Regions from separate parts of the Pectobacterium sp. A5351 genome, predicted to be linked through region 2. Evidence: predicted binding sites of a transcription regulator. Region 2 holds the regulator's gene; the other holds the start of a gene.
What was found. The regulator ArgR, encoded in region 2, controls arginine synthesis, uptake and breakdown. The targets are predictions, from matches to a motif close to ANTGAATAAAAATACANT.
Positions count from the first base shown of each region.

Region 1: the regulator ArgR is predicted to act here: its motif matches at 12,810-12,827, upstream of argF (ornithine carbamoyltransferase).

Region 1 is NZ_CP116477.1:388,065-403,154, reverse strand. Features, by position in the region: gene lptG (LPS export ABC transporter permease LptG) at 10-1,086, opposite strand; gene lptF (LPS export ABC transporter permease LptF) at 1,086-2,201, opposite strand; gene pepA (leucyl aminopeptidase) at 2,484-3,995, shown strand; gene O1Q74_RS01880 (DNA polymerase III subunit chi) at 4,100-4,549, shown strand; gene O1Q74_RS01875 (valine--tRNA ligase) at 4,562-7,417, shown strand; gene O1Q74_RS01870 (RidA family protein) at 7,514-7,867, opposite strand; gene O1Q74_RS01865 (methyl-accepting chemotaxis protein) at 8,029-9,648, opposite strand; gene O1Q74_RS01860 (alpha/beta fold hydrolase) at 9,839-10,918, opposite strand; gene O1Q74_RS01855 (GNAT family N-acetyltransferase) at 11,648-12,151, shown strand; gene rraB (ribonuclease E inhibitor RraB) at 12,273-12,698, opposite strand; gene argF (ornithine carbamoyltransferase) at 12,860-13,867, shown strand; partial or broken gene O1Q74_RS01840 (hypothetical protein) at 13,981-14,085, opposite strand; gene O1Q74_RS01835 (PAS domain-containing protein) at 14,229-14,894, opposite strand; gene O1Q74_RS01830 (helix-turn-helix transcriptional regulator) at 14,899-15,090, opposite strand, start outside.
Region 2 is NZ_CP116477.1:587,366-602,455, reverse strand. Features, by position in the region: gene dacB (serine-type D-Ala-D-Ala carboxypeptidase) at 1-738, shown strand, start outside; gene cgtA (Obg family GTPase CgtA) at 809-1,981, opposite strand; gene O1Q74_RS02785 (DMT family transporter) at 2,243-3,205, opposite strand; gene rpmA (50S ribosomal protein L27) at 3,295-3,552, opposite strand; gene rplU (50S ribosomal protein L21) at 3,572-3,883, opposite strand; gene ispB (octaprenyl diphosphate synthase) at 4,140-5,111, shown strand; gene O1Q74_RS02765 (DNA-binding protein) at 5,199-5,573, opposite strand; gene O1Q74_RS02760 (DNA-binding protein) at 5,824-6,207, opposite strand; gene O1Q74_RS02755 (helix-turn-helix domain-containing protein) at 6,395-6,658, shown strand; gene mdh (malate dehydrogenase) at 6,728-7,666, opposite strand; gene argR (transcriptional regulator ArgR) at 8,136-8,606, shown strand; gene tsaD (tRNA (adenosine(37)-N6)-threonylcarbamoyltransferase complex transferase subunit TsaD) at 8,715-9,728, opposite strand; gene rpsU (30S ribosomal protein S21) at 9,956-10,171, shown strand; gene dnaG (DNA primase) at 10,325-12,079, shown strand; gene rpoD (RNA polymerase sigma factor RpoD) at 12,234-14,072, shown strand; gene mug (G/U mismatch-specific DNA glycosylase) at 14,159-14,662, opposite strand; tRNA gene O1Q74_RS02715 (tRNA-Ile) at 14,805-14,880, shown strand.

The sequences.
Region 1 (15,090 bases), 200 kb from region 2:
TATTGGGGGCTATCGGCGTTTAAGCAGCAGCGCGACGCTGATGAACAGAAACACCGAGCTCGGCAATATCGCGCCCAGGATCGGCGGGATGCCATAGACCAGGCTGAGTGGGCGGAAAATCTCATTCAGCAGGTAGAAGAGGAAACCGAAGCTGATACCTATCACGATGCGTGAACCCGCCGACACGCTGCGCAGCGGGCCGAAGATGAAAGAGACCGCCATGAGCATCATCACCGCGACGGAAACCGGTGCAAAGATTTTGCTCCACATGTTCAGTTGGTAGCGATTCGACTCTTGCCCACTTTGTTTCAGGTATTTGGCGTAATTATGTAGCCCACGGATCGACAGCGCATCCGGCTCAAGCGCCACAACACCCAGCTTATCCGGCGTCAGGTTGGTTTTCCATTCTCCGCTGAACGTCTGGCTGCCACCAATTTGTTTGCCGTCGCTCAAATCAGATTCATCAACCTGCGAGAGCTTCCAGACATTCCTGTCATCTTCAAACTCGGCGGAAGCCGCATAGCGCACAGATAGCAGCTTGTTCTTATCGTCGAAGTGGTAGATGTTGACGCCAGACAGCTCTTTATCGCCCGTCACCCGTTCGATATAGATAAAGTCATTACCGTCTTTTGCCCACAGTCCGCCCTGCGTAGAGATCATCGACCCACCGGAGATCATCTGAGAACGGTAGTTGCGCGCCATCTGTTCCCCTTGCGGAGAAACCCATTCGCCAATCGCCATCGTCAGCAGCACCAACGGAATCGCGGTTTTCATCACGGCCGTCGCAATCTGCAAGCGGGTAAAACCGGAAGCCTGCATCACCACAAGTTCGCTGCGGGTCGCAAGCTGGCCTAGCCCAAGCAATGCACCAAGCAGCGCCGCCATTGGGAAGAAGATCTCAATATCTTTGGGTACGCTAAGCAAAGTGTACAACCCAGCGCCCAGCGCCGAATACTCGCCCTGCCCAACTTTACGCAGTTGGTCGACAAACTTGATGATGCCGGAGAGCGACACCAGCATGAACAGCGTCGTCATGATGGTGGTGAAAATCGTTTTGCCGATATAGCGGTCTAATACACCAAACATCAGGCCGCTCCTTGTGTTCTAAGAGTACGAGGCTTAAAGCGGGCGCGCACTTTGCGCATCGGCACGGTATCCCATAGGTTAAGCATGACCCCGATACCGAAATACGTCAGGTTAGTCAGCCAGACCCATACCATCGGATCGATTTTGCCTTTACTGGCGTTAGAACGCAGAGAGCTTTGCAACAGGAAGAAAATCAGGTACAGCAGCATCGCAGGCAGCATACTCAGCACCCTCCCCTGACGTGGGTTCACCACACTCAGCGGCACCACCATCAGCGCCATGATCAGTACCGAAATAATCAACGTCAGCCGCCAGTGGAACTCTGCACGCGCATCGTGCGCATCCGAATGCCACAGGGTCTGCATATCCATTTGCTGCACGTCGCTATTATTCAGCGTCACGGCCTGGTGACCGATCACAGCCTGATAGTTGGTGAAATCCGTGATACGAAAATCACGCAAAAGCGCCGTGCCTTCGTAACGCGAACCGTTATCCAACGTCACGACCTGCGCACCATCTTCGTTCTGCTTGATATGGCCGCGATCGGCCACGACGACAGAAGGCCGCGCATTCCCGCTGGGGCGCAGTTGAGCCAGAAAGACGTGCTCAAACTCCGAGCCTTTGACATTGCCGACAAACAGCACCGCGTTGCCACCCTGTGCGGACTGGAACTGCCCTTCTACCAATGCCGCCATACCGGGGTTCGCTTTCGCTTCCGCCAGCACCTCTTCCTGATGCCGGGACGACCACGGGCTGAGCCACATAACGTTAATGGTGGCGATGGTGGCGGTGAATACCGCCAAGGCCAGCGCAGCTTTCATCAACACGCGTTTGCCCAGCCCGCAGGCGTGCATGACGGTGATCTCGCTTTCCGCATAGAGGCGGCCAAACGTCATCAATACGCCAAGAAACAGGCTTAATGGCAGGATGAGCTGCACCATCTCTGGCACGCCCAATCCCAACAGGGAGATAACCAAATTTGTCGGGATTTCACCATCAACAGCGGCACCCAGTATCCGTACCAATTTCTGACAAAAGAAAATCAGTAACAGAATGAAAAGGATGGCCAGTTGGCTCTTAAAGGTTTCCCGTACCAGATATCGAATGATGATCACGCTTAATTACGCCTGTGAAAACTTGTCTTTTTGCAGGAAAATCGATAGTTTCTTCGCTAACGCGCCATTTATACTCATTTTTGGCAGCCCTCTTAGCTAAAACGGTATTACAACACATTGCGTTTGAGCAGTTGTATCAGAACCTGCTTATTAGTCACTAAAACAGGTTCGCTACGTCGTTAAGATTAACACAGGTTATGTTAACGCAACGGCGGGAAGTATTACGGAGTGTCACATTCTAGCCGTTGCCCCCGCCGTTGTCTTTAAGATTCAGGAGAGTACATGGAGTTCAGCGTAAAAAGCGGTAGCCCGGAAAAACAACGCAGTGCCTGCATTGTCGTCGGCGTGTTTGAACCGCGTCGTCTGTCCCCTATTGCCGAACAACTCGATAAAATCAGCGACGGCTACATCAGCGCGTTGCTTCGCCGTGGTGAATTAGAAGGCAAAGTGGGGCAATCACTGCTTTTGCACCATGTACCTAACATTCTTTCCGAGCGCATTCTGCTGATTGGTTGCGGTAAAGAGCGCGAACTTGATGAACGCCAGTACAAACAGGTGATTCAGAAGACGATCAACGCCCTGAACGAAACCGGCTCGATGGAAGCGGTCTGCTTCCTGACCGAGCTGCACGTGAAAGGCCGTAATACCTACTGGAAAGTGCGTCAGGCGGTCGAAACCGCCAAAGAAACGCTGTATACCTTCGATCAGCTCAAGAGCAACAAGGTCGAGCTGCGCCGTCCGCTGCGCAAAATGGTCTTCAACGTGCCAACGCGCCGTGAGCTGACCAGCGGCGAGCGCGCTATTCAGCACGGCCTGGCGATTGCTGCGGGCATCAAAGCCGCGAAAGATCTCGGCAACATGCCACCAAATATCTGTAATGCCGCCTATCTGGCTTCGCAGGCGCGTCAGTTGGCCGATACCTACAGCCAGAACATCATCACGCGCGTGATTGGCGAACAGCAGATGAAAGAGCTGGGCATGAATGCCTATCTGGCCGTGGGTCAGGGCTCGCAGAATGAATCGCTGATGTCCGTGATCGAATATAAAGGCGATCCAAACCCGGAAACCCGCCCGATTGTGCTGGTAGGTAAAGGGCTGACGTTCGATTCCGGCGGCATCTCCATCAAGCCTGCCGACAGCATGGACGAAATGAAGTACGACATGTGCGGCGCGGCCACGGTCTACGGAGTGATGCGCATGGCAGCCGAACTGGCGCTGCCGCTGAACATCATCGGCGTGCTGGCTGGCTGTGAAAACATGGTCGATGGACGTGCCTACCGTCCGGGTGACGTGCTGACCACGATGTCCGGCCAAACGGTAGAAGTGCTGAACACCGACGCAGAAGGCCGTCTGGTCTTGTGTGATACGCTGACCTACGTTGAGCGCTATGAGCCGGACGTCGTCATTGACGTCGCGACGCTAACTGGCGCGTGCGTGATTGCGCTGGGGCACCACATCACCGGCTTGATGGCGAACCACAACCCGCTGGCGCACGAGCTGTTGAGTGCGTCTGAGCAGTCTGGTGACCGCGCATGGCGTCTGCCGCTGACCGACGAGTTCCAGGAACAGTTGGAATCCAATTTTGCCGATATGGCAAACATTGGCGGCCGTCCGGGAGGAGCGATTACCGCAGGCTGCTTCCTGTCACGCTTTACGCGTAAGTACAGCTGGGCGCATCTGGATATCGCGGGTACCGCCTGGCGTTCCGGCAAAGCCAAAGGCGCTACGGGTCGTCCGGTCGCGCTGTTATCACAGTTCCTGCTTAACCGCGCCGGACAGAACGACGTAGAATAAGGCTTTCGCGTCAGGGCGATGGCCTTATCATGTCATTGTCGTCTTATGGGTCGGACTTCCGGCCCTTATCACTTTCTGGCTCTTAGCAATCAATAGTGTGAACAATGAAAAACGCAACGTTCTATCTTCTCGAACACGACAGCAAAAGCGGTGAGCTCAGCGCCCATGAGGCACTGGCCTGCGATCTGGCGGCAGAACGTTGGCGAGCAGGAAAGCGCGTGCTGATTGCCTGTGAGGATGAGCAGCAGGCCATCAGGCTCGACGAGGCGCTGTGGCAGCGCGATCCTACTGCGTTCGTGCCGCATAATCTGGCAGGCGAAGGGCCGCGTCACGGTGCGCCGGTCGAACTGGCCTGGCCGCAGCGGCGTGGCAATGCGCCACGGGATCTGCTGATTAGCCTATTGCCGCAGTTCGCAGATTTTGCCACCGCTTTCCATGAAGTGATAGACTTTGTCCCTTACGAAGAATCCTTGAAACAGTTGGCGCGCGACCGCTATAAAACCTATCGCAGCGTCGGCTTCCAATTGACCACGGCTACGCCGCCAACTCACTGAATTTTGAGCATAATGGAAACGAAATATAACCCGCAAGATATCGAGCAGCCACTCTACGAACACTGGGAAAAGCAAGGCTACTTCAAGCCTCACGGCGACACGAGTAAAGAAAGCTTCAGCATCATGATCCCGCCGCCCAACGTCACCGGCAGCTTGCATATGGGTCATGCTTTCCAGCAAACCATTATGGATACGTTGATTCGTTATCAGCGTATGCAGGGCAAAAACACCCTATGGCAGGCGGGTACTGACCACGCCGGTATCGCCACGCAGATGGTCGTTGAGCGCAAGATCGCCGCAGAAGAAGGCAAAACTCGCCACGATTACGGCCGCGAAGCGTTCATCGACAAAATCTGGCAGTGGAAAGGCGAATCCGGTGGCAACATCACCAATCAGATGCGCCGTCTGGGCAACTCCGTTGACTGGGAGCGCGAGCGCTTCACCATGGATGAAGGCCTGTCCAACGCGGTGAAAGAAGTTTTCGTCCGTCTGTATAAAGAAGACCTGATTTACCGTGGCAAGCGTCTGGTGAACTGGGATCCAAAACTGCGCACCGCAATTTCCGATCTGGAAGTCGAAAACCGCGAAGTGAAAGGGTCGATGTGGCACCTGCGCTATCCGCTGGCCGATGGCGTGAAAACCGCTGACGGGAAAGACTATCTGGTCGTCGCGACTACCCGCCCGGAAACCGTTCTGGGTGATACTGGCGTCGCCGTTAACCCGGAAGATCCGCGCTATAAAGATCTGATCGGCAAAGAAGTGATCCTGCCGCTGATTGGTCGTCGTATTCCGATTGTTGGCGACGAACATGCCGATATGGAAAAAGGCACTGGCTGCGTGAAGATCACACCAGCACACGACTTCAACGACTACGAAGTCGGTAAACGTCATCAGTTGCCGATGGTCAATATCCTGACGTTCGACGGTGATATTCGTCAGAGCGCCGAAGTGTTTGATACCAATGGCGAAGCCAGCACGGTTTACAGCAGCGATATTCCAGAAGCCTTCCAGGGTCTGGAGCGTTTTGCCGCACGTAAAGCGCTCGTCGCCGCATTCGATGAACTTGGCCTGCTAGAAGAAATTAAAGCGCACGATCTGACCGTGCCTTACGGCGACCGTGGCGGCGTGGTGATTGAGCCGATGCTGACCGACCAATGGTACGTGCGCGCTGCCGTGCTGGCTAAACCAGCGGTAGAAGCAGTGGAAGATGGTCGCATTCAGTTCGTGCCAAAACAGTACGAAAACATGTACTTCAGTTGGATGCGCGACATTCAGGACTGGTGTATTTCCCGTCAGCTGTGGTGGGGTCACCGTATCCCGGCCTGGTACGACGCTAACGGCAACGTCTATGTTGGCCGTACAGAAGCGGAAGTTCGTAGTGAAAACAACCTCGCTGATGATGTCGCTCTGAACCAGGACGAAGACGTACTGGATACCTGGTTCTCATCCGGCCTATGGACGTTCTCTACGTTGGGCTGGCCGGAGCAAACGCCGGATCTGAAAGCCTTCCACCCAAGCAGCGTGATGGTCAGCGGTTTCGACATCATCTTCTTCTGGATTGCCCGCATGATCATGCTGACCATGCACTTCATCAAAGACGAAGACGGCAAACCGCAGGTGCCATTCCACACTGTCTATATGACCGGTCTGATCCGTGATGAGGAAGGCCAGAAGATGTCCAAATCCAAAGGGAACGTTATCGACCCGCTGGATATGGTGGACGGTATTTCACTGGAAGCGCTGCTGGAAAAACGTACCGGCAACATGATGCAGCCTCAGTTGGCGGAAAAAATCCGCAAGCGTACCGAGAAGCAGTTCCCGAATGGCATCGAGCCTCACGGTACAGACGCCCTGCGCTTTACGCTGGCGGCGCTGGCCTCAACCGGCCGCGACATCAACTGGGATATGAAGCGTCTGGAAGGTTACCGCAACTTCTGTAACAAGCTGTGGAACGCCAGCCGTTTTGTGCTGATGAACACCGAAGATCAGGATTGTGGTTTTGGCGCAGGCGAGAAAGTGCTGTCGCTGGCTGACCGCTGGATTCTGGCAGAATTCAACCGTACGGTGAAAGCCTATCGTGAAGCGCTGGACGGTTATCGCTTTGATATTGCGGCCGGTATTCTGTACGAATTCACCTGGAACCAGTTCTGCGACTGGTATCTGGAACTGACGAAACCTGTGATGAATGGCGGTTCAGAAGCGGAACTGCGCGGTACGCGCCATACGCTGGTGACCGTACTGGAAGCGTTGCTGCGTCTGGCGCATCCAATTATTCCGTTCATTACCGAAACCATCTGGCTACGCGTTAAAGCGCTGAAAGGCATTAGCGCCGACACCATCATGTTGCAGCCGTTCCCTGAGTTTGATGCCGCGCAGGAGGATACGCTGGCGCTGAACGATCTGGAGTGGATTAAACAGGCGATTATCGCTGTGCGTAACATTCGTGCGGAAATGAACATCGCGCCGGGCAAACCGCTGGAAGTCTTACTACGTGATGTCACTGGTGAAGCACAGCGTCGCGTGGAAGAGAACCGCAGCTTTATCCAAACGCTGGCGCGTCTGGAAAGCATTACGCTGCTGCCTGCGGGCGATAAAGGTCCGGTTTCCGTCACCAAACTCATTGATGGCGCTGAGCTGTTAATCCCGATGGCGGGTCTGATCGACAAAGCGGCAGAGCTGGATCGTCTGGCGAAAGAAGTGGCGAAAATCGAAGCTGAGATTGGCCGCATCGAAAGCAAGCTGTCCAACGAAGGCTTTGTGGCGCGCGCACCGGAAGCGGTCGTTGCCAAAGAACGTGAAAAATTGGACGGCTACGCCGTAGCGAAAGCCAAACTGCTGGAACAGCAAGCGGTCATCGATGCACTGTAAGCGCTAACCGATTTCCAGCGGTAGCAGGGTAAGCACAAAGGCCTCGTTGCAAAACGGGGTTTTTTTCATTAAGGGATGTGCCCCAATACGATTCTGCTACACATCAGTTGGTTTATACACCACACCATCAACCATGCACAGACAACGCTCATTGGCGAAATCAGTAAACACGGTCGTTCTGGCTGGAAATTTCTGTTCGGAAAAATACTCGCGAAAGATATCTCTGGCTTTACTAAAGTTGGCGCGATGCCTTAGGTAAAGATTGAGTTGAACGAGATCCACCAGATCAGCATTCACTAACTGTAGCGTTTTACGTAATGCATTCAAAGAAGCTCTGACCTGAAACTCGACGTCATCTTTTTCATGTCCTCCTGAGTGGTGAGCAAGAAAGATAAAACCGCCCGCCACGGCGCAGGATGGGCTCGTGTCGTCTTTACCTTGTGTTTTCATTCGAGTAATCACAGCACTATCTCCACTTTTTTTATGTGGATTATATGTGCTGGTTATTTATACAGATTCAAATGGCAAAAATGAGTACATCAACGTGATGTACTCATGATTGTTTATCATCAGGAAAAAACAGACGAACAGACGCTATAGGTATTTAACGCTTAGCGGGCATCTGCCAAGGCAATGTTCTGACGCAAGGCGGGCAGAACGTTATCCATCTCCATGTTTTCTCTTGCGATCTGGAAACGGGAAACGGACTGTTGCAGATTAACCACCTGTTCCTGAAGCGCATTCGCCGAGGTTGCCACTTCTGATACCAATGATGCGTTCTGCTGCGTCACTCCATCCATCTGATTGATGGCGATATTGATCTGCGAAATGCCGCGGCTCTGCTCGCTGGAGGCCAACGTGATCTCATCCATGATATCGACCACTTTCTTCACATCCATCAGCACTTCGTCCATGGTGTTGCCGGCCACTTCAACCAGACCCGCCCCCTTTTCAATACGGCTGAGAGAATCATCAATCATGGTGCCGATCTCTTTCGCTGCCGTCGCGCTGCGTGCCGCCAGCATCCGTACTTCAGACGCAACCACCGCAAAGCCTTTACCGTATTGACCGGCACGCGCCGATTCTACCGCCGCATTCAGCGCCAGCAGGTTAGTCTGAAAGGCAATGCCGTCGATCACACCAACAATATCGGAGATTTTGGCAGAGCTCTGCTTGATGGAACGCATGGTATCAACCACTTCAGAGACAACATCGCCGCCGCGAGACGCAGAATTAGAGGCTTTCAGCGCCAGATCGTTAGCTTTACGCGTGTTGTCTTCGTTGTTTTTCACCGTCGACATGATCTGCTCCATACTTGAAGCGGTTTCATCCAACGAGGCCGCCTGCTGCTCGGTACGACTGGAGAGATCGATGTTGCCGGAGGTGATTTCCTCAACGCCGACGCTGATCGCATCGGTGCCGTTACGTACCACTCGTACCATGTTTTCCAGACCATCACGCATACGTTGAACCGCAGCAAACAGCAGTGCGATTTCATTTTTCCCACTGCTGTCGATCTGCGCCCTCAAGTCGCCTTCAGCAATGCGGTCAAAGACGGAAATAGCCTGATTGAGCGGTTTCACGATCATATTGGTCATGACAGACCAGGCCAGCACCGCCAGCAGCAATGCACACGCGATCGCCGTATATAAAATGGTTTCCATCAGCGTCACACGCCCATTTGAATCCGCGTAGGCTTCGTCAATGCTCTTAATCTTAAAGGCAACCAACGCTTTAGAGGATTTATCAAACGCAGCATACAGCACCGTCGATTTCCCGGCACGCTGACGATATTCATCCAAATTGCCTGCGTTAAGCGCCGCAAATGCCGGATCGATAAAGTCCTGCATCAGCGTATTGCGCTTCTCAGCCATATCCGCAGAAATCACTTTTTCTTCGTCGGACTGCGGGTATTTCAGATATTCCTGCCATTTCTCGCTGGCACCATCCACTTTGGTTCTGGCGCGTCCCAGCGCGACTTTAGCCGCCTCAACATCCCCTTTCCCCATTAATGATTCGTACAGACGCAAATCCAAACGACCACGCAACAGTAGTTCAGAGCTATCATTCAGCGCGACCAGCCCTGGCAGCACTTCCATATCGACACGAGCAAATGATTTGTTTCCTGACTGAACGGCAACCAACCCCAGAACGCCGACAAAAAGCAGTAACGCCGCTAACGAAAACACCATCATGCTGAGTGCAGTACGGATCTTTATCTTACGAAACATAAATTGTCCCTGTGGTCTGAAATAAGAGAGGGTGAGCGCCAGCTCGTTCAGTTATTTACGTAATAGCCATTATATTTCCAGACGTGTTAAATCCACGATCTGAAATAAATACGTTATAAAACCGTAATAAAGAAACGTATAAAGAAGATGATGACCGACAGAAAATAGATTTTCTGTCGGTCATTAAGATTTATTTTTTATTATTTTTCTGAGAAAGATGCTTTTCTAAGAAACGTTGCAACTCATCTTTATAAAACTTCGCTGACATCATCGTGCCATGCCCGCTGGTGTCTTTACTGGCGGGAATAAGGAACAATGCCGCCTGCTTAATTTTCTTTAGCTCATTCTCCAGGATGCCAGTTTCAACAGGATTACGCTCGTCATCCGCAGAGTTAATCACCAGAACTGGGGCCTTAATCTTATTCAGCTCCGGGGCGGCGTTATAATTTGCAGACGCCCCCCAGATATAAATAAAGTCATTCGCATCGCTGTTCGAAGGGGCCGCAAGGCGATCTTCGACCAGTTTATCCGCCTGTGCACGCGTTGGCGCTTTGCTCTGGTATGCCAGCGTGCCGCCAGTCGTGGCGATACTGAACATAATGCTGGCCGTTTTCAGCGTTGGCGGCTGCTGCGTGTACTCACCATTATTCCAGGCCGGATCGTTCTTGATGGATTCAATCAGGATGCGACGCATCATCCAGTTACGGCCAGACAGTTCATTTGGCAGTGACGCCATTGGCACCAGCGCATCCATCATGTCCGGGTATTTTTCACCCCAGAGCCAGGTTTGCATACCGCCCATGGAATATCCCATCACCAGGCGTAGGTGGTTAACACCCAGGCCTTCTTTGACTAAGCGATATTGTGCCTGCACCATATCGTTATAGTCGTACTGCGGGAATTTCATGCGTAGGTCGTCTGACGGTTTGGACGATTTTCCAGAACCAATGCTCTCCGGCATAATAATAAAGTATTTGCTACTATCCAGCGCTTGACCCGGCCCGAACAGCTCTCCGCCAAAGCCATTGGCGAGCAGCGCTTTAATCGGCTGGTTCGTTCCATGTAGCAATAAGACAGCAGGCTTGGTTTTATCACCGATCGTGTAATAGTGAATACGCAGATTTTTTAATTTTTCGCCACTGTTGAAGGTAAATTCTGGCGCAATCCAGTCACCTTCTTTGGGCTCTGGGAAATTGGCCTGTGCATACGTTAATGGTGACAGCATTAACAGAAATGCGCCCACCACTCCTGATAATATTCGATTAATCATAAATAACTCTTCGGTAACCATGAAGTCGTGTTGTCGCGATTCTAATGTCTATTAGGAAAAATCCCAATAAGCATAAGTAACCTAATAATAAAAAGAGATTATTCTCTGAATTTTTTATTTATCGCGAGAGATTCTATAAATAGTTTTCAATAAGATGATATTAAAAGAATTCCTGCCTAAATGCGTCACCCCATTTCCCATACTTTCAGCCTGAAACAGGCGAGGATAAAAACAGCAAAAGGCGGATGTTTGCTCACATTTTTAACAAGAAGAGAATCGTGTGCGGTCATATCCACGCACGAGCGATATAAGATAGGAGTAAAAAACGGGGTTGAGAGTCAAAAGCGGTAGTAATGCGTAGCGCCCGCCCACGGCAGCGCCACGTAAACATAGCTTGTCGCCATCTAATATCGTGGCGAATAACGTGAGAATGACGCCACGTTTATGGCGTTCCAAGCGGTGGACCCACTCTGGACTACGGTGCGCAGAATCCCCTGCGCGAAATGCAGGAACGTTGGCAGGAAAAAAACGGCCGCTACGGTAGCTGGACATAATGGCCCCATGACGCCAATTGCGGATCACGATAATCGAAATAAGTGCCGCAAATGCCGAACACAATAATAGTGCCGAGTATGACGGGTATAGACGTTGCATCGATATGCCCTGAAATGGTATTACAATCGACCAGAATCATTCCCCTCGTAAACCGTAAGAGCAAGAGTACGTATTATGACAACCGCGACCTCCGCCAATCTTCAGGTACGCCCAATCACCGCGCAGGACGATGCCGCTATCGCTCAGGTCATCCGTCAGGTTTCTGCTGAATTTGGTTTGACGGCCGATAAAGGCTACACCGTTTCCGATCCTAATCTGGACGCGTTGTTTGCCTTATATAGTCAGCCGCAAAGTGCCTACTGGGTGATTGAATACGAAGGCCGCGTGGTTGGCGGCGGCGGCATTGCGCCACTGGTCGCGGGTGAAGACGATGTGTGTGAATTGCAGAAAATGTATTTCCTGCCCGTCGCGCGCGGCAAAGGGTTGGCGCGTCAGTTAGCGATACAGGCGCTTGATTTTGCACGTCAGCACGGCTTTCGCCGCTGCTATCTGGAAACAACCGGCCACCTGACCAGCGCGATCCGACTGTATGAATCGCTGGGCTTCGAGCCAATTCCGCACTCAATGGGCAACACGGGCCACACCGATTGTGAAGTGACCATGCTGAAGGTGCTGTAAAAAGTGCTGTAATAGGCTGAAAGTACAGTAATACGGCGCTGTCATACCGGATAAAAAACGCCGCAGGGTGTTCCCTGCGGCATTCAGTGAGGCCTGTTCTTCGAGATTAATGACTTAATAATTAATGACGTTTGCCGTCATCATCTTCGTCATAAAAATCTTCATCATCCCCGTCTTCTTCACCTTCACCATCGGGATCTTCGAAGTAGGTGCCCCAACCGTCGTAATTCACGCCGTGGCGTTCCGCCAGTGCCAGCAGTTGTTCTACCTGTGCGTCGATCAGTTCCGCATTTAGCGCAACTTCGCTGATAGCATCACAGCACATCAGCAACACACCATCTTCCACTTCCAGCTCTTCCGCATCCGTCACTTCGTAGCCCATTTTGAAGGCTTCTACAGCGACTTTTTCCAACACTTCAAACTTCTCAGCAGAGAAATGGTGTTCAATGGTATAGAGCGCGTCAGGATCGCTGCCGTCATCCAACAGCTCTTCGATGATCAGGCGTGTCTCTTCCCGTTGTTCTTCCAGTAATTCGCGGTTTGCCATGCCTCAGTCCTCATTAATCGACGTAATAGTGCTTATTGTCCCACAGCCCTGCGGCTTGCTCCACCACAAAGTTTGATATCACCACTTGAATTTGAATAATTACACATATAAAGTGAATTTTAATTCAATCAATGATGTTGAGCCACATGGAGATGTACATCATGCAACCGTTCTACAAGCGTCATTTTTTAAGGTTAATGGATTTTACACCCGCAGAAATTGCCAATCTTTTAGCCCTGTCAACGAAACTGAAAGCCAATAAAAAAAACGGGACAGAAGTCCGCCGCCTGCAAGGTAAAAACATCGCACTCATCTTCGAAAAAGATTCGACTCGTACTCGCTGCTCTTTCGAAGTTGCTGCATACGATCAGGGCGCGCAAGTGACCTATCTCGGCCCAAGCGGTAGCCAAATCGGCCATAAAGAATCCATCAAAGATACCGCTCGCGTGCTGGGAAGAATGTACGACGGCATTCAATATCGCGGCTATGGCCAGCAGATTGTCGAAACGCTGGCGCAATACGCTGGTGTGCCAGTCTGGAACGGACTGACGAACGAATTCCACCCTACGCAGTTGCTGGCGGATCTGCTGACGATGCAGGAACATTTGCCGGGTAAACCGCTGTCAGAAATGGCGCTCGTTTACGTGGGTGATGCGCGCAACAACATGGGCAACACCATGTTGGAAGCAGCAGCGCTGACCGGGCTGGATCTACGCCTCGTGGCACCAAAAGCCTGCTGGCCGGATGCTGGTCTGGTGGCAGAGTGTCAGGCGGCGGCAGAGCAAACCGGCGGCAGCATCACGCTGACGGAAGATATCGCTACGGGCGTCGCAGGCGCAGATTTCATTTATACCGACGTCTGGGTTTCCATGGGGGAACCGAAAGAAACCTGGCAGGAGCGCATCGCGCTGCTGAAGCCGTATCAGGTGAACGCGGCGATGATTGCTGCGACGGGCAATCCGCAGGTGAAATTCCTGCACTGCCTGCCCGCTTTCCACGACGATCAGACGACGATGGGCCAACAAATGGCAGAACAATACGGTCTGCACGGTGGAATGGAAGTCACGGACGAGGTCTTTGAATCCGCGCACAGCATCGTGTTCGATCAGGCGGAAAACCGTATGCACACCATCAAAGCGGTGATGGTCGCCACGCTGGCGCAAGATTAAGATTTAGCCTGCCTTTGATATGTTTTAAAAACAGATCAGAGGTGGGAAGGCTCTTTTTCAGTGGGATTATCCCGTGTCGATGTTCTCTCGCCTGACTCCGGGCATTCAGCAGCCCCAGTGAGTGCGGGACAACACGCAATCAATTCAGGCTCAAGAAAATCACCGAAAGAGGTCAGAGGATTACGGGTAGCGTCGTAGCAGGAAACAAGGTCGAGAGCCTAAGCAATGTACATAAAAAATCCGAAAGCAAGGCACGTTTGTGGATTCTTACACAGTAGTTGGATCGTTCAACTGATCCTTAACTGCTCGGCTTAGAGTCCTTTCCCGTCATTTTGACATGAGAGGCTCGAACCACAGCCCCTCAGGTAATCGACACATGCCCTTTTATCAGAAAAAAAGGAGGAATGTAGTTATCCCATCCTTTTTGGTTGCAGTGTTGGATCAGGGCGGTGCTGTTTGCCACTCCTGCTTTATCACAGCAACGCGTTATCCTGTTACGAAGCGTTGAGGAACTTATACCGAGTATGTCCGGAATACGGTTCTGCTTTACCCCGCTCTGCAGTAAAAGAACGGCCTCCCACTCTTTGTCTGTAAAAATATTTGCCGGTCGGGTGAACACAATGGGCTTCCTTTCGCATGGCATAAGAAAGGTTGAAAAGTAAACATTGGTGATTTCTATGTAGGTGCAAACAATCCCGTCACTGCCATCATTGAGCCGCCAAGGGCGCTTCTCCACCAGAAAAGACCTGAGTCTATTTCGTCTTCCGTAATCAAATGTTTTGAGGACAATACTCATTTCATTTGTGGTCAATATTTTTTGGTCGTCATACAGTATATGACCGTAGTGCTCGCTGATATCGGGCGTTAAGTCAGTGTCGAGACAGCCTACAAGTTTATTTTCTGTTACGCCGAAATACTGACATGCCATCTTATTGCCATAAACATACTGAGAGTTACAGTCCTTTATTGCCCAGCCAAACAAAGAGTTATCAAAGTAATACTCAACAGGAGTCAAATCTGGGTCCATCAGGTTAGCCTCTGATAATGATATGTCCTTTTTTCAGAAAGAACAGCGGGATGTAGTTATCAAATCGGTTATCTCTACAGTATTCCTTTAGGCCTGATACTGAATTCAAACCTGTTTTTCTGTAGCAGCTTCTGAGTCTGCTGTTAACAGCATCGACGGTGATTGAGAGGATGCTGCTTATATCTTTAAGCATCAT
Region 2 (15,090 bases):
GGCTGTTTGACTCAACGCACAGAGCCGCTTCCGCTGGCGTTCGCCATTCAGGATGGGGCCAGCTATGCCGGCGCGATTGTTAAAGATGAGCTACAGCAGGCAGATATTCGCATCAAGGGCAGCCTTCGTCGTCAGACGCAGCCAGGAGCAGCGGGGAGCGTGCTGGCTCAGACACAATCCGCGCCACTGCACGATCTGCTCACCATCATGCTGAAAAAATCAGACAACATGATTGCCGATACGGTTTTTCGTACCATTGGACATGAGCGTTTTAGCGTGCCGGGTACATGGCGCGCTGGCGCTGATGCCGTGCGCCAAATTTTGCGCCAGAAAGCCGGTGTAGATTTAGGAAACAGCATCGTTGTTGATGGTTCAGGCCTGTCACGACACAACCTGATCTCGCCAGAAACGATGATGCAGGTATTGCAGTACATCGCACAACACGATAATGAGTTGAATTACATCACCATGCTTCCACTTTCCGGCTATGACGGCACGCTGCGCTATCGTGGCGGCCTGCATGAAGCTGGCGTTGATGGCAAGGTTTCGGCGAAAACAGGGGCACTACAGGGCGTATATAATCTGGCAGGCTTCATCACCACCGCGAGTGGCCAGCGCATGGCATTCGTTCAGTTCCTGTCCGGTTATGCCGTGCCGCCAGAAGACCAACGCGCACGCCGTGTCCCTCTGGTGCGATTTGAGAGTCGCCTCTACAAAGACATTTATCAGAACAATTAAAATAAGAATGCGGCCTTACCCTGATGGGGTAAGGCCGCAATAAACGAGCATTAACTAGCAGAAGAACGCATCACTTTTGATAGATAATCTCAACGCCTTCGTCATCTTCATCGTCCCAATCATCATCCCACTCTTCTTCAGCTTCTTTTTCTATTTCAGCCAGTTGTTGACGATGGTAATCGTCCCACATGAATTCAACTTTTTCCGGTGCGCTTTCAGCAATCGCCGTCACTTTCGGATTGGCTTTCAGGAAGCTCATCACATCCCAGCAAAGTGGCGTGACGCCTTCACGGTTCGCCGCAGAAATCAGGTAATATTTCCCTTCCCAGCCAAGCGCAGTCGCAATCTCTTTAGCTCGTTTTTCCGCTTCAGCTTTGTCGATCAAATCAACTTTGTTGAAAACCAGCCAACGCGGTTTTTCTGCCAAACCTGCGCCGTACTGCTCTAGCTCGTTGATAATGATTTTGGCATTTTCAACCGGGTCAGACTCATCAATCGGAGCCAGATCAACCAAGTGCAACAGAACACGGCAGCGCTCCAGGTGCTTCAGGAAACGAATCCCTAACCCAGCGCCTTCGGATGCTCCTTCAATCAAACCAGGAATATCCGCCACAACAAAGCTCTGTTCGCTATCCATACGAACCACGCCAAGGCTCGGCACCAGTGTGGTAAACGGATAGTCGGCGACTTTTGGTTTTGCCGCTGATACCGCACGGATGAAAGTCGATTTACCTGCGTTGGGCAGCCCCAGCATTCCCACGTCAGCCAGCAACAGCAGTTCCAGTGTCAGCTCACGTTCTTCACCTTTCGTGCCGCTGGTCTTCTGGCGAGGAGCACGGTTGACGGATGATTTAAAACGCGTGTTACCTAAACCATGCCAGCCGCCTTTCGCTACCATCAGGCTCTGCTGATGACGCGTCATATCACCCAGCACTTCGCCAGTTCCCTGATCGAGAACACGCGTACCAACCGGGACTTTAATCGTAATATCTTTGCCGCGCTTACCCGTACAGTCACGGCTTTGCCCGTTTTGTCCACGCTCAGCGCGGAAAGATTTTTCAAAACGGTAATCGATCAGTGTGTTCAGGTTTTCGTCAGCCAGCAGATATACGTCGCCACCATCACCACCGTCACCGCCATCTGGGCCGCCGTTAGGAATATATTTTTCACGACGAAAGCTAACACAACCGTTACCGCCATCGCCTGCCACAACAAGAATTGTGGCTTCATCTACAAACTTCATTGATTCTCTCCGCAAAAAACCAATAGAGAATATCTACGTGTTTTAGGCTTGTTATTGGTTCTCTTTGGCGTAACTTTTTGATTTTATGGCATGTAGCGTAGTTCTACTCACCATTAAAAAAACTGACGCACCAGAACGTATTCTAGCAAAGGAGCGGATTGTACCTGCCTGCTCCAATAATTTCATCTGTATTAAAAATAAGCAACACATGCAAAATGCCAAAAGTCGACGGTGCCCCTCTGCAATACGTGTTCTTTCAGGCTACTTCTGCACCAGCAATGGCGGCACACGTTCTTTCTTACCGGGGAAGAAACGATGTCCGATAGCAGAAAACATCGCACCGGCAACCACGACAAAAGCGCCCAGGTAACCAACCCAGTTCAGCACTGGCGCAGCAAAGAAAGTCGGCCAGCCTAACGCCAGTAGATCGGAAAAAAACAGCGTAAACAGCGGCGTCAGCGTAATGACGGCACTAACCTGCGATGCCTGCCAGCGCGCCATGGCCTCCGCAAGCGCACCATACCCAATTAATGTATTCGCACCGCAGAATAGCAGGCAGATAAGCTGCCAGTTGCTTAGTTGGAAAATAGCCTCAAGCTTGGTAAAAGGCGTAATAAACATAACGCAAAGCACATATAGCAGAAACAGAATTTGCTGTGATGTCAGACGCCGCAGCAGCACCTTCTGCGCTACGCCATAGGAGACCCACACCGCAGCCGCGCAGACGCCTAACAGCACGCCCAGCGTGTAGTCCGTCAGCCGGGTAAAAATCTCAATCAGGCTGGTATTAAAGAACAGGATCAGGCCGCAGATCAGCATGATCGCGCCAATGACCTGCGTGCCACGCATCTTTTCCTTTAAGATAAGTACGCTGGCGAACATCATACCAACAGGAGAAAGCTGCCCGATAACCTGAGACGCCGTCGGGCTCAGATATTGCAGAGACGAGCTAAAGAAAACAAAATTGCCTAATAATCCAGCGGTTGCAATCAGTAGCAGAACCCACCAACGCCGATGCAAGAAAACTCGCATTGGCGGTAAATTCTTACGGTATGACAGAATAATGCCGAGTCCAATCGACGCGATAAAAAAGCGATACCAAACAATCGTATAAGGTTCCATTACCACCAGAACCTGTTTCATGGCTATCGGTAACGCGCCCCAGCAAACTGCCGTAGTCAGCGCCAGACAAAGACCGATACCCGTCTGCTGTTTAGTATTCATACTTACCCAGATGGTTTACTCAGAATCAGAATGTAAAAAGCCCCGCAAAGAATTGCGGGGCTTGAATCCGTAAGACCTAACGCGAAAAATTATTCAGCAACGATGCTGATATATTTGCGGTTTTTTGGGCCTTTAACTTCAAACTGAACTTTACCATCAGTCAAAGCAAACAGAGTGTGGTCTTTCCCGCAGCCAACGTTAGTTCCTGCGTGGAATTTGGTGCCACGTTGACGAACGATGATGTTACCAGCCAGTACACTTTCACCGCCAAAACGTTTTACGCCCAGACGTTGTGCATTAGAGTCACGACCGTTACGGGTTGAACCGCCAGCTTTTTTGTGTGCCATTTAATCCGCTCTCCTAATCTTAAGCGCTGATGCCGGTAATTTTCACGTCAGTGAACCACTGACGGTGGCCTGCTTGCTTACGGTAGTGTTTACGGCGACGGAACTTAACGATCTTCACTTTTTCGCCACGACCATGAGCAACAACTTCAGCTTTGATTTTACCGCCATCGACGAAAGGAACGCCGATTTTGATTTCTTCACCGTTGGCAACCATCAGAACCTGGTCAAACTCAACGGCTTCACCAGTTGCGATGTCCAGCTTTTCCAAGCGAACGGTTTGACCTTCGCTTACTCGGTGTTGTTTACCACCACTTTGGAAAACTGCGTACATATAAAACTCCGCTTTCCGCGCACCCGTTAATAGGTTTCAGAGCACGCTATAAATATTCATAATAGGGCGCGAATTCTACGCAAAAATACTGCGGATGACAAGTGCATAATCAAAGGATGTGAAGAAAAAGAATACAACGTATGAACTGCCGTTTATCTCTCTCATTTTTCAAGTACAATCGGCGCAATAAGTTCCGTCTTGCCGATATGCAACAGCAATCTTACGGCAGTGTTGAAGACATACGTTGGCATAAACCATGAATCTAGAACAAATTACAACATTAACCGCGCAGGATATGGCAGCTGTTAATAACGTCATTCTTGAACAACTGAATTCCGACGTCGTTTTGATCAACCAGCTTGGGCATTACATCATCAGCGGCGGAGGAAAACGTATACGCCCAATGATTGCTGTTCTGGCCGCCAGAGCCCTCGACTATAACGGTGATAAACATGTCACTGTTGCTGCACTGATCGAGTTTATCCATACCGCAACGCTGCTGCATGATGACGTGGTAGACGAATCTGACATGCGCCGGGGTAAAGCAACGGCCAACGCCGCCTTTGGCAACGCCGCGAGTGTGCTGGTTGGGGATTTCATTTATACCCGCGCCTTCCAGATGATGACCAGCCTCGAATCGTTACGCGTGCTGGCGCTGATGTCAGAAGCAGTAAACGTTATTGCTGAAGGCGAAGTCTTGCAGTTAATGAACTGCAACGACCCGGATATTACTGAAGAAAGCTATATGCGCGTCATTTACAGCAAAACGGCACGTTTATTTGAAGCCGCCGCGCAATCTTCATCCATCCTTGCAGGCGCAACGCCAGAGCAAGAAAAAGCGCTTCAGGACTATGGCCGCTACCTGGGCACCGCGTTCCAGTTAATTGACGATCTGCTTGATTACAGTGCAGACGGCAAAACACTGGGCAAAAACACGGGCGACGACCTCAATGAGGGCAAACCAACGCTGCCGCTGCTGCACGCCATGCGTAATGGTAATGCAGAACAGAGTTCGCTGATTCGTCAGGCAATTGAAGAAGGAAACGGGCGCCATCTTCTGGAACCGGTGCTTGCCGCCATGCAACAATGTGGTTCGCTTGATTACACACGTCAGCGTGCAGAAGAAGAGGCAGATAAAGCGATTAGCGCATTGCAGCAGTTGCCAGAAACGCCATACCGTATGGCGCTCGAAGGCCTTGCCCACTTAGCCGTACAGCGCGATTTCTAATCGTGGTGTGAGGTACTTGCCTGATAACGTAATCACCGTTAACTCAATCGTAAGTAGCGCTGCCTTGCAGCGCTACTCGTTCGCAGACTAGGCAGTCTGGTCGATGGTGACATCATCCAGCCGAGACAACATCGCTATCGTCCCTTCACGCAAGATGAAATTAATCAGTCGGGTTCGTTCATCAACGGAAAGTTGATGGAAAATATGCACCCACGATGACATCAGCGTTGGCTCATTATCGATACGATAATATTCTGTTGGCGGATTCTCTTTTACTAGCAGAGAGTTCCTGACCTCGTTCGGCAAACTGCGAATAGAATATTCGACACCACGCCCTTGAACCCCTTTCCTTCTGCGCTTTTCCCAACCGTCGTCTCGCGCCCGTTTATTCAGCCCCTGCGGTGACTTCGGCAATCCACCTACGCCAACCAGCTCACTTGTTGCAAACCATTCTTTGTCCATACTCGTCACTCCCTTGTTTGTTTTGAACAGGCATTACGTCAACTCGCCCAAAAGTTTCCATATAATAGACTATAATTACCTAAACCGCTAACTTTTACACGTTACCGGCACACCTAAGTAATAAAGAAATGATTAAATCCCGTGCAATACTGAAACATCGCAGCCAGAGCAATACGGCAAATCAAAATAAAATGCAGGCCCCTTCTTCAGCACAGATTGGCAATCGAAAAACCTGCTCTCCATGATTCAGTCAATCATCCATTGATAAGATCGGTTCTTCATCCGACGGTGTAATACCCAACTGGCTCAGCGTAGTTGACACGCCGACTCGAAGGATATAAGCAATCAGATCATCTCTTTCTTTTTCAGACAGTTGTTGATAAATCTGCATCCATACCGCCAAGGCCGCGGGCTGTTTCGTCGAGTAGTCAGAAGGCTCGATTTCGAGTAATAGGGATTTTTTTACTATATCCGGTAAGCTGTGAATTGAGTACTCCACTCCTCTTCCCTGGACGCCTTTACGGCGACGCTTCTCCCATCCATCCTCACGGGCGCGCTTATTCAATCCTTGTCTTGATTTCGGAAGGCCGCCGACTCCAACCAATTCGCTGGTAGCAAACCACTCTTTTTTCATTGCCTTTCATCCTGATAGTGCCATCCCTAACAAAAACGCGCTTATTTGGAAATTAATTGAGAATTTTAAGGAAAATTAATGCTATATTATTTCCAAATAGTAATGTCATGTTAGCTCGGCATATAACTAACATCCGTTATTTATACCACTAATCTACAGTCGTCTTATAGCAAATAAGGGAAGGAATATGATTTTAAGGAAACAAGACTGGCATCCCGCTGATATCATTGCTGCACTGCGCAAGAAAAACACGACGCTGGCGGCAGTATCGCGAGCGGCCGGATTAAGCTCATCAACGTTAGCTAACGCCCTCTCACGCCCCTGGCCCAAGGGGGAATGGCTTATTGCTGATGCGTTAAATATTCACCCCTCAGAGATTTGGCCAAGCCGATACTACGATCCGGAAACCAATGAGCTTATCGACAGAAAAAAACTCATCCGCCCCGATTAAAAAAGAAAAGCCGGAGATCACTATCTCCGGCTTTTTATTCAACGTCACGTATTACAAGAATTTCAATGATTAATTCTTGATGAACGTCTCGCCTAGCTCAATATCCTGCTTCAACGTATCCAGCATGCTGCTAAGCGCGTTTTGCTCAAAAGCACTTAATGTGCCGATGTCTTTACGCTCTACGACGCCGTCTTTGCCCAATAGCACCGGCTGAGCGAAGAAGCGGGCATATTTGCCATCGCTTTCAACGTATGCACATTCCACCACACCGCTTTCGCCTTGCAGTGCACGAACCAGAGACAAACCAAAGCGTGCAGCAGCCTGACCCATAGACAAAGTGGCCGATCCGCCACCTGCTTTGGCCTCAACAACCTCGGTGCCCGCATTCTGAATACGCTTGGTCAGATCGGCCACTTCCTGCTCACTGAAGCTGATACCAGGAACCTGAGACAGCAGTGGAAGAATCGTCACACCAGAGTGTCCGCCGATAACTGGCACATTAATATCCTGTGGCTGTTTGCCTTTCAGCTCAGCAACGAAGGTATTGGAACGGATGATATCCAGCGTGGTAACGCCGAACAGTTTGTTTTTGTCATACACTCCAGCTTTTTTCAGCACTTCAGCAGCGATGGCAACGGTCGTGTTCACTGGGTTAGTGATAATACCGATGCAGGCTTTCGGGCAGGTAACCGCAATTTGCTCAACCAGATTACGCACAATTCCCGCATTGACGTTGAACAGATCGGAACGATCCATACCAGGTTTACGTGCCACACCAGCAGAGATCAGCACGATATCCGCGCCAGCAAGCGCAGGTTTAGCATCTTCACCGCTATAGCCTTTGATCTTCACTGCTGTAGGAATGTGGCTCAGATCGACAGCAACACCCGGCGTGACCGGAGCAATATCGTAAAGGGATAGTTCTGAACCTGAAGGAAGCTGGGTTTTGAGGAGGAGTGCGAGTGCCTGACCGATACCACCTGCTGCTCCGAGAACTGCAACTTTCATCCTAAACTCCTTATTATCGTAAAATAAAAAAGTGCCGTGAATTCATTTGGTTATAAACAGAATATAAAAAATGGGGATAAGATCAGTCTACTCACCTTTCTGCAAATGACATGAGAGACAAAAATACGCTATGTCTCTAATAATAAATCAAAAACAACCATTCGTTTGAAAGGTAAGTAAAGTTAATAAGCTATTGAGCTATAACGCGGTGTTCATTCACGTGCAATTAACCGGTGCGCTACATTACACCGATCAATGGCGTCCAAACAACATCATTCTGATAACATTTAATTTACTTTTATGTGACGCAGGACGCATTTCTCGGACTACTCACGGACCGAATTTTTGTGAAAACAGCGACTAGCACATATCTGAGGAAATAGACTGGAATTATAGGCGATTTAATTGCATAAAAATTCACACAACTGCATAATAGAAGGATTAACCATAACAATTAATCCGGTGCAGAATGCGAAATTCGACAAAACAAGAAGACCTCGTTAAAGCGTTCAAAGCGCTGTTAAAGGAAGAGAAGTTCAGTTCCCAAAGCGAAATTGTTCAGGCATTGCAAGACGAAGGATTTGAAAACATCAACCAATCCAAGGTGTCACGCATGCTAACGAAATTTGGCGCCGTGCGCACACGCAATGCAAAAATGGAGATGGTGTATTGTCTCCCAGCCGAACTCGGCGTTCCTACTACCTCCAGCCCGTTGAAGAATCTTGTGCTAGACGTGGACTATAACGATGCGGTCATCGTCATCCATACCAGCCCAGGAGCCGCGCAGCTCATCGCCCGTCTGTTGGATTCACTCGGGAAGTCAGAGGGAATCCTCGGCACCATCGCGGGGGATGACACGATCTTCACCACCCCGGCAAGAGGCTTCAGCGTCAAACAGCTTTACGAAGCTATTCTGGTGCTCTTCGAACAAGAGCTGTAACTCACTCGCCCGCTACCGTTTTTATTACTCGTTTTTTACTGGGTATTTTCGCTACGTTTTCTTTGCTACGTGTAGGATCGCTACACGTAGCAATTATTGCCAAAACGCTTACACCGCGGGCAGTTCAGCCAATGGCCAACGTGGTCGAACGGATACCCCCAGCGTCTGACTGGCGCCATGCATCAGACGTACACTGCCCGCATAGGCAATCATCGCACCATTATCCGTACAGAATTCAGGACGCGCATAAAACACTTCGCCGCCACGTTTTGCCATCACTTCACCTAAGCGCTGGCGTAGCGTCCGGTTTGCACTCACGCCCCCCGCCATGACCAGTCGCTTAAAGCCCGTTTCATCCAGCGCACGACGACACTTGATCGCCAGTGTATCCACAACGGCATCTTCAAATGCACGAGCAATGTCGGCACGCGTTTGATCATCATCGCCGTTGCTACGAATCGTATTGGCTGCAAACGTTTTTAGCCCAGAGAAGCTGAAATCCAGACCGGGACGATCGGTCATTGGGCGAGGAAACGTAAAGCGCTGCGGATCACCCGCCTGCGCCATTTTCGACAACATCGGGCCACCGGGGTAATCCAGCCCCAGCAGTTTCGCCGTCTTATCAAATGCTTCGCCCGCCGCGTCATCAATCGATTCGCCCAGCAAACGGTATTCACCAATGGCCGTCACGCTGATGAGCTGCGTATGTCCACCAGAAACCAGCAGCGCCACGAAGGGAAACGCCGGTGGATTATCTTCCAGCATCGGTGCCAGTAAATGCCCTTCCATATGGTGCACAGGAATCGCCGGCACACCCCAGGCAAACGCCAGAGAGCGGCCGACTGTCGCCCCCACCAATAACGCGCCAACCAAACCAGGGCCGGCGGTATAAGCCACGCCATCGATATCACTCGCCTGCAACCCGGCTTCACGCAGCGCCGCCTGAATTAACGGGACCGTTTTACGCACGTGATCGCGTGAGGCAAGCTCAGGCACTACGCCGCCGTAATCCGCATGTAATTTGACCTGGCTGTATAACTGATTGGCGAGCAAACCGGTTTCTGTGTCATAAATAGCCACGCCGGTTTCATCACAGGATGTTTCGATACCCAATACGCGCATTGCTGTTCCTACTTTGATGACGATACAAGCGCTCGTTGAATGCCGCTTGCTTCAAACTGTGGATAGTCTACCATAAGCGCCCTGATTTCTGCGCTGGCCGTGGTTGGGTGTTTTATGATCACCACAATGCTTTACAAAGGCGTCACGTTTGCAGTAGAATTCCGCACCATTTTGAAAAGGCTGGCACAAGGCCAGCGGCAAACCGAATTTATTGAGGTGAGAGGCACATGCCGGTAATTAAAGTACGTGAAAACGAGCCGTTCGACGTAGCTCTGCGTCGCTTCAAGCGTTCCTGTGAAAAAGCAGGTGTTCTGGCTGAAGTTCGTCGTCGTGAGTTTTATGAAAAACCAACGACCGAACGTAAGCGCGCTAAAGCTTCTGCCGTGAAACGTCACGCGAAGAAACTGGCTCGAGAAAACGCACGCCGCACTCGTCTGTATTAATTTTCAGGAGGGTTTCCCTCCAACGCGTGATTAATCCGCAGACTTAGCAGTTGCATACGAAGGCCGTGCTTTCCGAAAGGAAGCGCGGCTTGTTGTCGTTTATAAGCTATATCTAATGTAACCACCTTACAGAAAGATATACATCAGGGGCTTATGGCTGGACGAATCCCACGCGTATTTATTAATGACCTGCTGGCTCGCACCGACATCGTCGATCTCATTGACGCGCGCGTCAAACTGAAAAAGCAGGGCAAAAACTTCCATGCGTGCTGTCCATTCCATCACGAAAAAACCCCCTCATTCACCGTAAACGGTGACAAACAGTTCTACCACTGTTTTGGTTGTGGCGCACACGGCAACGCCATTGACTTTTTGATGAATTACGATCGTCTCGAATTCGTTGAAACCATTGAAGAACTGGCCACCCAATACGGCCTCGAAGTGCCTTATGAAAGCGGCACTGGCCCAACCCAGTTAGAGCGTCATCAGCGGCAAAGTCTGTACGAATTGATGGGACAGCTCAGCGGGTTCTATCAACAAGCACTAAGCCAGTCAGTCGGTACGCCAGCGTTGCAGTATCTGCAACAGCGCGGTTTAAGCGCAGAGGTTATCAGCCATTTTGCGATCGGCTTCGCCCCGCCCGGCTGGGATAACGTCTTAAAGCGCTTTGGCCGCAATAATGATGACCGCAGCACATTGAACGATGCCGGCATGCTGGTGACTAACGATCAGGGCCGAACGTACGACCGCTTCCGCGAGCGAGTGATGTTCCCCATTCGCGACAAACGGGGGCGAGTGATTGCTTTCGGCGGACGCGTATTAGGCGACGGTACGCCAAAGTACCTTAACTCGCCGGAAACAGAGATTTTTCATAAAGGTCGCCAGCTGTACGGCCTGTATGAAGCGCAGCAAAGCCACGCGGAGCTAAAGCGACTTTTGGTTGTTGAAGGCTATATGGATGTGGTGGCGCTGGCGCAGTTTGGTATTGATTATGCGGTGGCGTCGCTGGGTACTTCGACGACCGCCGATCACATTCAGTTACTCTTTCGCGCCACCGATCTAGTGGTGTGTTGTTATGACGGAGACCGTGCCGGCCGCGAAGCGGCATGGCGCGCACTGGAAACTGCGCTACCCTATTTGAACGATGGTCGTCAGCTACGCTTTATGTTTCTGCCGGACGGTGAAGATCCCGACACGCTGGTACGTAAAGAAGGCAAAGCCGCCTTTGAACAGCGCATGGAACACGCTCTGCCGCTGTCGCAGTTTCTGTTTGAAACGCTGCAACAGCAGGTGGATATGAGTTCGCCCGATGGCCGTACCAAGCTCAGCACGCTGGCGCTACCGCTAATAGGCCAGGTACCGGGAGAAACGCTGCGGCTGTATTTACGCCAGCAGCTCGGCAACAAGCTGGGCATTTTGGACGACAGCCAGTTGGACAGGCTACTGCCGAAAGTGGCAGAGCAGGCGCAGTCTTACCAACCGCCGCAACTAAAAGTCACAACTATGCGTATACTTATAGGACTTTTAGTACAAAACCCCAGGCTGGCGGCAGAGGTTCCTGACCTCGCGCTGGAAGGGATTGAAGAAGACAAAGTGGCTGGTTTATCGCTGTTTCAGGATTTGGTGAAAACCTGTAACGCCAGCCCGGGAATGAACATGGGTCTGCTGTTGGAAAAATATCGTGACAGCAAATACCGCAAGCAACTTGAAACCATGGCTTCATGGAACCATATGATCGTAGAGGAAGAGCTCGACGAGAAGTTCAGAATCAGTCTGGCAGAGCTCTACGATCAGCTGTTGAAACAGCGACAAGAAACATTGATTGCCCGTGACAGAACGCACGGGCTCAACGCCAAAGAAAAAAAAGAGCTTTGGTCGTTGCAACTGGCGTTGACCAGAAAACACTGATACAGAGGCTTAATTGCCGATAAATAGCAGGGTTGAGCCCTGCAAAGAGCCGCTACAGGGGCCGCGGCGATAAGAAAAATACCCCTAATGCTATTGTTAGCGAACTACGCTGACCGACACCAACCCAAATACTCTGAAGTGTGGATACCGTCTTATGGAGCAAAACCCGCAGTCACAGCTGAAGCTGCTTGTCACCCGTGGTAAGGAGCAAGGCTACCTGACCTATGCTGAGGTCAATGACCATCTGCCGGAAGATATCATCGACTCGGATCAGATCGAAGATATCATCCAGATGATTAACGACATGGGCATCCAGGTGATGGAAGAAGCACCGGATGCAGACGATCTGTTGCTGGCCGAAAACACCAATGATGCCGATGAAGATGCGGCAGAGGCTGCTGCGCAGGTTCTATCCAGCGTTGAATCGGAAATTGGTCGCACTACCGATCCGGTTCGCATGTACATGCGTGAAATGGGTACCGTTGAGCTGTTGACGCGTGAAGGCGAGATCGATATCGCCAAACGTATCGAAGACGGTATCAACCAGGTTCAGTGCTCTGTCGCCGAGTATCCTGAAGCCATTACTTACCTGCTGGAACAATACGATCGCGTTGAAGCGGGCGAAAGCCGCCTGTCCGACCTGATCACCGGCTTCGTCGATCCTAATGCGGAAGAGGACATCGCCCCTACCGCAACGCACGTGGGCTCCGAGCTGTCGAGCGAAGAAATGGACGATGACGACGAAGAGTCTGAAGATGACGAAGATTCCGAAGACGATAACAGCATCGATCCGGAACTGGCGCGTGAGAAGTTCACCGAACTGCGTGAGCAATATGAAACGACCCGTCAGGCCATCAAAGCCCACGGTCGTAGCCATGCGCTGGCAGCACAGGAAATCCTGAACCTGTCTGAAGTCTTCAAACAGTTCCGCCTCGTGCCAAAACAGTTTGATTTCCTGGTTAACAGCATGCGTTCCATGATGGATCGCGTCCGTACTCAGGAACGTTTGATCATCAAATTGTGCGTTGAACAGTGCAAAATGCCGAAGAAAAACTTCGTCACCATGTTCACTGGCAATGAAACTAACAGCACCTGGTTTGCCGCAGCCGTCGCCATGGGCAAGCCGTGGTCTGAAAAGCTGAATGATGTAGAAGAAGACGTCACTCGCAGCCTGCAAAAACTGCAACAGATCGAAGAAGAAACCGGTCTGACAATCGAGCAGGTGAAAGACATCAACCGCCGTATGTCGATTGGTGAAGCAAAAGCACGTCGCGCCAAGAAAGAAATGGTGGAAGCCAACCTGCGTCTGGTTATTTCTATCGCGAAGAAATACACCAACCGCGGTTTGCAGTTCCTCGATCTGATTCAGGAAGGCAACATCGGTCTGATGAAAGCGGTAGATAAGTTTGAATATCGCCGTGGCTACAAATTCTCGACCTATGCGACCTGGTGGATCCGTCAGGCGATCACTCGTTCTATCGCCGATCAGGCGCGTACCATCCGTATTCCGGTACACATGATTGAGACGATCAACAAACTGAACCGTATCTCTCGTCAGATGTTGCAGGAAATGGGTCGTGAACCGACGCCGGAAGAGCTGGCTGAACGTATGCTGATGCCGGAAGACAAGATCCGTAAAGTGCTGAAAATCGCGAAAGAGCCGATTTCAATGGAAACCCCGATTGGTGATGATGAAGATTCACATTTGGGCGATTTCATTGAAGATACGACGCTGGAGCTGCCGCTGGATTCTGCAACGTCAGAAAGCCTGCGTTCTGCGACACACGACGTACTGGCTGGCCTGACCGCACGTGAAGCGAAAGTCCTGCGTATGCGTTTCGGTATCGATATGAACACCGATCATACGCTGGAAGAAGTGGGCAAACAGTTTGACGTTACGCGTGAACGTATTCGTCAGATCGAAGCGAAAGCGCTGCGTAAACTGCGCCATCCAAGCCGTTCCGAAGTGCTCCGTAGCTTCCTGGATGATTAATTCGGTTCTCAGCTAATCCACACGACATGATAAATAACCCCGGTTCGCCGGGGTTATTTTTGCCTGTCAGAACGCTCAGATTGAATTTATACGTTATCCTGCAATGCCTGATGCAATTCCTGATACGACGCTACCAGTGACTCCAGCGTCGCACGATTCAGCCCACTTGGGTTCGGCAGCACCCAAACCTGCGTCTCGCCAATACGCAACGCCTGACGCCCCCACGACACTTTCTTGATACCAAACGCCTGACTGAACGCCTGCTTCCCCAACACAGCCAACGCACGCGGCTGATAGCGCTCCATTTTCTCAACAATCGCGTTCCCGCCTTGCAGCAGCTCATCTCGCCCTAGCTCGGTGGCTTCAACCGTGGGGCGATCCACCAGCATGGTGATGCCGCATCCGGTGTCCAGCAGATGCTGTTCTTCCGCAGGAGCCAGCAAACGTTCAGTAAAGCCTGCCTGATGAATGACTTTCCAGAAGCGATTACTGGGGTTCGCGAAGTGGTAACCGTGATGGGCCGTCGACAGCCCGGGGTTAATACCGCAGAAAACCACCTGAAGATTCATGGCCAGAATATCGGTAATCATGTCTTTCCCTACTTCCATTGACTACAACCATCGTAAATTCTGATAAGAATAACAACAAGCTATCTTAAGTACATAAAAGCACCACCCGACAGATAGGCTATAGACCTCCCCCCAGACATTACCGTATAATCATCACCCATTCGGCCCCTTAGCTCAGTGGTTAGAGCAGGCGACTCATAATCGCTTGGTCGCTGGTTCAAGTCCAGCAGGGGCCACCAAATTCAAGGAGTTACGTTAATAACGTGACTCCTTTGTTTTTTCGGGGATACCTGTAGGATTCTGGCTCACGCTATCCATAATGAACCAAGCAGATAAAAAATTAATATTTTTCATACTATTATAGAATACCTCCAGACTTTCTTCGCCGTCCCAATGCTCCTTTCCTTATACTGTTTAAATGTTCAGTTATGCGATAAAAGAGAGTATGC